Regions from separate parts of the Saccharopolyspora sp. NPDC045839 genome, predicted to be linked through region 1. Evidence: riboswitches for the same ligand, from Rfam matches in the RefSeq annotation. Region 1 holds a riboswitch; the other holds the start of a gene.
What was found. A riboswitch is a leader RNA that binds a small molecule or an ion and turns the genes downstream of it on or off. The one in region 1 is predicted to bind S-adenosylmethionine.
Positions count from the first base shown of each region.

Region 2: it holds a riboswitch for S-adenosylmethionine, as region 1 does, so the genes downstream of both, thrC (threonine synthase) here and AC07EQ_RS12305 (aminotransferase class V-fold PLP-dependent enzyme) in region 1, are expected to answer to the same signal.

Region 1 covers NZ_JBWKKH010000007.1:55,474-58,792, forward strand. The annotation lists gene lspA (signal peptidase II) at 1-320, opposite strand, end outside; gene AC07EQ_RS12305 (aminotransferase class V-fold PLP-dependent enzyme) at 543-1,880, opposite strand; SAM riboswitch class IV at 1,921-2,036, opposite strand; gene ileS (isoleucine--tRNA ligase) at 2,184-3,319, opposite strand, start outside.
Region 2 covers NZ_JBWKKH010000008.1:83,556-86,874, forward strand. The annotation lists gene rpsT (30S ribosomal protein S20) at 43-303, shown strand; gene holA (DNA polymerase III subunit delta) at 375-1,361, opposite strand; SAM riboswitch class I at 1,458-1,591, shown strand; gene thrC (threonine synthase) at 1,604-2,872, shown strand; gene AC07EQ_RS13935 (ComEC/Rec2 family competence protein) at 2,975-3,319, opposite strand, start outside.

The sequences.
Region 1 (3,319 bases):
AGCCAGGTCATCCCGGTGGCCAGCGAGAACGCGGCACCGGGGTTGCGCAGCACGTCGAGGTAGAGCAGGCCGCCGAACAACTCGACCGGCTGCTTGCCCTCCAGGTTGGCCACCACGGCGACCTTGGTGAGGATGTCGATGGCCAGGGCCACCACGGCGACCCCGCCCAGCAACCCGAGCAGCTTCCCGGAGGCGCGCTTGGGCGACTCCGCCGCCTCGGCTTGCGTCTCGGGTGCCTGTTCCGCGGCGGTCGGCTCGGTGCCCGCCGGCTCTGCTGAGGACTCCCTCGGGGAGGACTGCTCGGTGCTCACACCGGCCATTGTCCCTGAACCTGGACGGGCGCATCACGGCAGTACCGAATCGCTGAACCCCGACGCGGGGAACCGCCCGATTTTAGGCAAAACCGGAAGCCCCGATCGTTGCGCCCCGCCACGAAGATTCCCAATTTTAGGCAAAATCGGGAGACCCGGCCCGGTGCGGGAAGCTCCCGATTTTAGGCAAAATCGGGACGAATGGAAGTCCGGTTCCGCGGTGCGGAGCGGTCAGCCGAGGAAGTCCGGCAGCGGGCGCGGGTCGTTGACCGGCGCCCAGCGGCCGTCGACCTGCTCGTACCGCCAGACCGGACCCACTGCCACCAGCCGCCGCAACGCGTTCACCAGGCGGTCGATGTGCTCCGCCGTCGTGCCCAGCCCGACGCTGACGCGCACCGCGCGGTCGGCGGCCGAGCCCGCCCGCGAGAGCAGCCGACGCGTGGCCACGTGCGCGCAGAACAGGCCGTCGCGGACGCCGATGCCGTGCTCCGCGGAAAGCGCCGCGGCCAGCAGGCCGGGGTCCTGCCCGTCGATGGTGAAGCTCACCACGCCGACCCGGTCATGATCGGCGTCGAACAACCGGAGCTCGCGCAGCCCCGGCACGCCGCGCAGCCCGGCCCGCAGCCGGCGCAGCAGCGTCTCCTCGTGCTCGACGACGTCCGGCCAGTTCGCCGCGAGGGTCTCGCAGGCCTTGGCCAGCGCGTGCACCCCGACGGTGTTCGGCGAACCGGCCTCGTGCCGCTCCGGCCCGGTCGTCCAGCTGACCGACCGCTCCTGCACCAGCCGGGTCGCGCCGCCGCCCGCCAGGTACGGCTCGGCGGCGTTGAGCCAGTCCGCGCGGCCGATCAGCGCGCCCGCGCCGAACGGCGCGTAGAGCTTGTGCCCGGAGATCGCGACGTAGTCGACGTCGAGCTCACCGATCCGCACCGGCCGGTGCGGCGCGAGCTGCGCGGCGTCCAGCACGGTGCGCGCCCCGCGCCGCCGCGCTGCCTTCGCCAGCTCGGCGACCGGCCACACCTCGCCGGTGACGTTGGAGGCGCCCGTGATCACCGCCAGCCGCGGCCCCTCCGGGCATTCGGCCAGCGCCGCGTCGAGCGCGGCGACCGCGTCCGCCGGGGTCTCCGGCGCGGGCAGCCGGCGCACCCGCGGGCCGGACCAGGGCAGCAGCGCGGCGTGGTGCTCGGTGTCGAAGACGACGACTGAGGTGCCGCGCGGCAGCGCCCGCCCCAGCAGGTTCAGGGCGTCGGTGGTGTTGCGCGTGAAGATCACCGAGTCGGTGCGCCGGGCGCCGACGAAGGCCCGGAGCTTGTCCCGGGCGCCCTCGTAGACCCGGGTGCACACCTGGGAGGCGAACCCGGCGCCGCGGTGCACGCTCGCGTACCAGGGCAGCAGCTCGTTCACCGCCGACTGCACCGGCTCCAGACAAGGCGCGCTCGCCCCGTGATCGAGGTTCGCGTATCCGATGTGCTCGCCGGTGACCAGCGGGACCTGCAGCGAGCGGCCGACGACAGCGGGGATCCGGTAGTCCACATCGGACTGCTTCGGGATGTCGATGACGGCAGAAGACATGACGGCCTCCTCGGGGGCCTCATCGGACCCGCCCAGGAGGGGTCCGCGCTTGCCGGATCGCCCTGCACGACCGGCCAGGTCCTCACCCGGGGCACCCCACCGCGGTTGGAGGGTTGCCGGCCAGCAAGCCGGGGCTTGACGCTGGCACTCATGACCTTCGACTACGGACCTTAGAAAACCGCTGCGGCACCGGACAACAGCGATCCCGGATCGTGGGAGCGGCCTTGGTCACACCGATCCCGGAAGCGCGAAGGGCGCTTCCCGCCGGGAAATCCGGCGGAAAGCGCCCTTGACCTCGCGGGATCAGGCCTTGGTGACGCCGATCTTGATCTCGGTGCCCTCACCGGCGGTGCCGGTGAAGCCGTCCGCCACGTCGCCGGACTCGACCGCGTTCGCCAGCGTTTCGGCCGCGATGAACTCGCGGTGCTCGGCGACGGCCGACAGGACCTCGGCCGGGGCCGAGATCGCCACCGCGATCCGGTCGGAGACCTGGAAGTCCGCCTCCTTGCGGGCCTGCTGGACGACGCGGACCACGTCGCGGGCCAGGCCTTCGGCCGCCAGCTCCGGGGTCACCTCGGTGTCCAGCACCACCAGGCCCTTGCCGCCGGGCAGCGCCGATGCCGCGCCGGGGTCAGTGGAGACCAGCCGCTCGTCGAACTCGTTCTCCTGCAGCTCGATGCCGGCCGCGACCACGGTGCCGCCGGTGCGCTGCCATTCGCCCGACTTCACCGCCTTGATCACCTTCTGCACGTCGCGGCCCAGCCGCGGACCGGCGGCCCGCGCGTTCACCGCGATCTCGAAGTGACCGTGCGCGGCGACGTCGGTGCTCAGCTCCAGGTCCTTGACGTTGACCTCGTCGCGGATCAGGTCCGCGAAGGGCCGCAGCGCCTCCGCGTCCGGGGTGGCGACCACGAGCTTGGCCAGCGGCAACCGCACCCGGAGGTTGTTGGACTTGCGCAGCCTCGACACCGACGAGCACACCTGGCGCACCTCGTCCATCGCGGTCACCAGCGCGGCGTCCGCGGGCAGCTCGTCGACCAGCGGCCAGTCCGCCAGGTGCACCGAGCGGCCGCCGGTCAGCCCGCGCCAGACCGCCTCCGCGGTCAGCGGCAGCATCGGCGCCACCACCCGGCTGGTCACCTCCAGCACGGTGTGCAGCGTGTTGATCGCGTCCCGGTCACCCGCCCAGAAGCGGTCGCGGGACCGGCGCACGTACCAGTTGGTCAGCACTTCCAGGAAGTCCCGCACGTCCGAGCAGGCGCCGGCGAGGTCGAACGAGTCCATTGCGGACTGCACGTCGCCGACCAGCTCGTGCGTCTTTGCCAGGATGTACCGGTCCAGCACGTGCTCGCTGTCCACCTTGGACTCGCCGGAGACGCCCTCGGCGTTGGCGTACAGCGCCAGGAAGTACCAGGAGTTCCACAGCGGCAGCACCGCCT
Region 2 (3,319 bases), on a different contig from region 1:
GCGCGGCACGATCGATTCAACAGACTGAGAAGAGGCGCCACAGTGGCCAACATCAAGTCCCAGATGAAGCGGATCAAGACCAACGAGCTGGCCCGGCAGCGGAACAAGGCCGTGAAGTCCGCGGTCAAGACCGCCATCCGCAAGTTCCGCGAGGCCGCTGACGCCGGCGAGAAGGACAAGGCCATCGAGCTGCAGCAGGCCGCCAGCCGCGCGCTGGACAAGGCCGCCAGCAAGGGCGTCATCCACAAGAACCAGGCCGCGAACAAGAAGTCCGCGCTGGCGCAGCGCGCCAACCAGCTCTGAGCTGAGGCCGAGCTTCCGGCCCCCTTCCCGCCACGGGCAGGGGGCCGTTTGCATTCACGGGAAAGCGCGGGTCACGAACGCTGGTTGCGGAGCTCCACGAGCCGGAGGACGGTCCGCTCCAGGGCGTAGGTGGCGTCGGCGGCCATGCCCTTGACCCCGGCGTTGACCTCCGCGACCGCCTGCAGCGCCTGCGCGAGGCTCGAAGCGTTCCAGCCGCGGGACTGCGCCAGCGCCTTCTTCACCTTCCACGCGGGCATGCCGAGCTCACCCGCCAGCCGGAACGGATCGTTCCGGCCACCCGCGGCGGCGACCCGGCCGATGGTGCGCACCGAATCAGCGAGGGCATCGGCGATCAGCACGTGCGGAACGCCGAGCTGCACGGCCCACCGCAAGGCCTCCAGCGCCGCAGCCCGATCACCGGTCACCGCCTTCTCCGCGACCGCGAACCCGGTCACCTCCGCACGCCCGCGGTGGTAGCGGCGCACCGCCGTCTCGTCGACCTTGCCGCCGGTGTCGGCGACCAGCTGCGTCGCCGCGGCCGACAGCTCGCGCAGGTCCGAACCGACCGATTCGATCAGGGCGGCCACACCGGCCGCATCGGTCTTCCCGCCGGCCCGGCGCACCTCGTCGCGGACGAACGCCTCCCGCTCGGCAGGTTTGGTGATCTTGTTGCACTCGGTGACGCGCGCGCCGAGTTTGCGCAGCGCATTGGGCAGTTCCTTGCCGTACTTCGACCGGCCGCCGCCGGTGTGCACGATGACGAGCGTGACCCCGTCCGCCGGCTGCCGGGCGTACGTCAGCAGCGCTTCGGCGATCTCCTTGCCCGCGTCTTGCGCGGACTCCACGGCCAGCACCCGGCCCTCGGCGAACAACGACGGACTGAGCAGCTCCGCCAACTCCGGAGGAGTGAGTTCGCTCACCTTCACGCGGCGCAGCTCGGCCTCCGGATCCACGGCGCGGGCGGCTCCGACGGCCGCCCACAGCGCGCGTTCCACCAGCAGTTCTTCGTCGCCGATAACCAGATGCAGCGGATCGGGGACCACGGCCGGTGCACTCATGCACGCATCGTCGCACGCACCCGCGACGGTCCCGCCATCTGGATCGTGCTGGCCAGAACCCGGCGCGGTCCACTAGCGTTGCCGGCACAACCGAATAGCTCATCCAGAGGGGCAGAGGGAACGGCCCGATGAAGCCCCGGCAACCGTTCGTCAGCGAATCGTGATTTTCACCCGCGAGGTCTCTGACGAAAGCGGTGCCAATTCCGACCCGTCCGCGGGACAGATGAGGAGAGGACCTCGCGATGACCGCTGCTGCCCATGCCCAGAATTCGGCGAAGAAGACCTACGACCTGGGCAATGCCGTCGAACTGGTGTCCAAGGAAGAGGGCCACCGGCAGCCGCTGGCCCCGGAATTCGTCTCCTTGGAAGACTTCTCCCCGCTCGAGGTCGCGTACGACTTCGGCCGGATCCGCCGCGAGGACATCGAGGCCGGCCCGCGTTCCATCTGGCGCTACAAGCAGCTGCTCCCGGTGCCCTCCAACGTCGAGGAGCACCCGAACACCGACCCGGGCTGTACCCGGCTGATCCGGGCCGACAACCTCGCGAAGGCGTTGGGCGTCAAGCGGATCTGGATCAAGGACGACACCGGCAACCCCACCCACTCCTTCAAGGACCGCGTCGTCGCGGTGGCGCTGGCCGCCGCCCGCGAATTCGGCTTCAAGGTGCTGGCCTGCCCCTCCACCGGCAACCTCGCCAACGCGGTGGCCGCAGCCGCGGCCCGCGCCGGCTGGGACTCGGTGGTGCTGGTGCCCAAGACCCTGGAGCGCGCCAAGATCCTGATGAGCGCGGTCTACGACGGTTCGCTGCTGGCCGTCGACGGCAACTACGACGACGTGAACCGGCTGGCCACCGAGCTCGCCGCCGAGCACGAGGACTGGGCGTTCGTCAACGTCAACGTCCGGCCCTACTACTCCGAAGGCTCGAAGACGCTGGCCTTCGAGGTCGCCGAGCAGCTCGGCTGGCGCATCCCCGAGCAGATCGTGGTGCCGATCGCCTCCGGCTCGCAGCTGACCAAGGTCTACAAGGGATTCAACGAGCTCGGCCAGGTCGGCCTGGTGGAGCCGAGCCCGGTGCGGATCTTCGGCGCGCAGGCCACCGGCTGTTCCCCGGTGTCGACGGCGTACAAGAGCGGCCACGACGTGGTCCAGCCGGTGCGGCCGGACACCATCGCCCGGTCGCTGGCCATCGGCGCTCCCGCCGACGGCCCCTACGTGCTCGACATCGTGCGCAAGACCGGCGGCGCCATCGAGGACGTCACCGACGACGAGGTCCGCGACGGCATCCGGCTGCTGGCGCGCACCGAGGGCATCTTCGCCGAGACGGCCGGTGGGGTCACCGTGGCCACGGCGAAGAAGCTCATCGAGGCGGGCAAGATCGACCCGGATGCCGAGACCGTGCTGCTGATCACCGGTGACGGCCTGAAGACCCTGGACGCGGTGCAGGACCAGATCGGCCCGAAGGCCACCGTCGCGCCGACCACCGAGGCGGTCAACCAGGCGCTCGGCCTCTGAGCCGACCCGGCGACCTGATTCGAGGGCGCGGCGTCACCGCACGGCGGTGGCGCCGCGCTTTCGTCCACAAGGGACTAACACGGGTATTCGGGTCGCCTCGTCCTACGACTCGCCTGCGCGCAGCGGGTCGCCCCTGGCCACGTAGCGGGGACCCTGCGGGCCGGGCAGGATCGCGATATCTCCTTCCTGATCGGTGCGCAGCACTTTCGTGCCCGCACGGGTGAGGTTGTCGACGATGAACGGGCTGGGGTGCCCGTAGGTGTTGCCGGCGCCGACGCTGATCACGGCCAGCCTCGGGCGCACCGCTTGCAGGAAACGCGGTGCGGTGTAACGGGATCCGTGGTGCGGGACCTTGAGCACATCGGCCCGGAGATCCGCACCGGAGGACACCAGCCGCCCCTGCCCGGGCAGCTCGACGTCGCCGGTGAGCAGGACCCGACCGGCCGG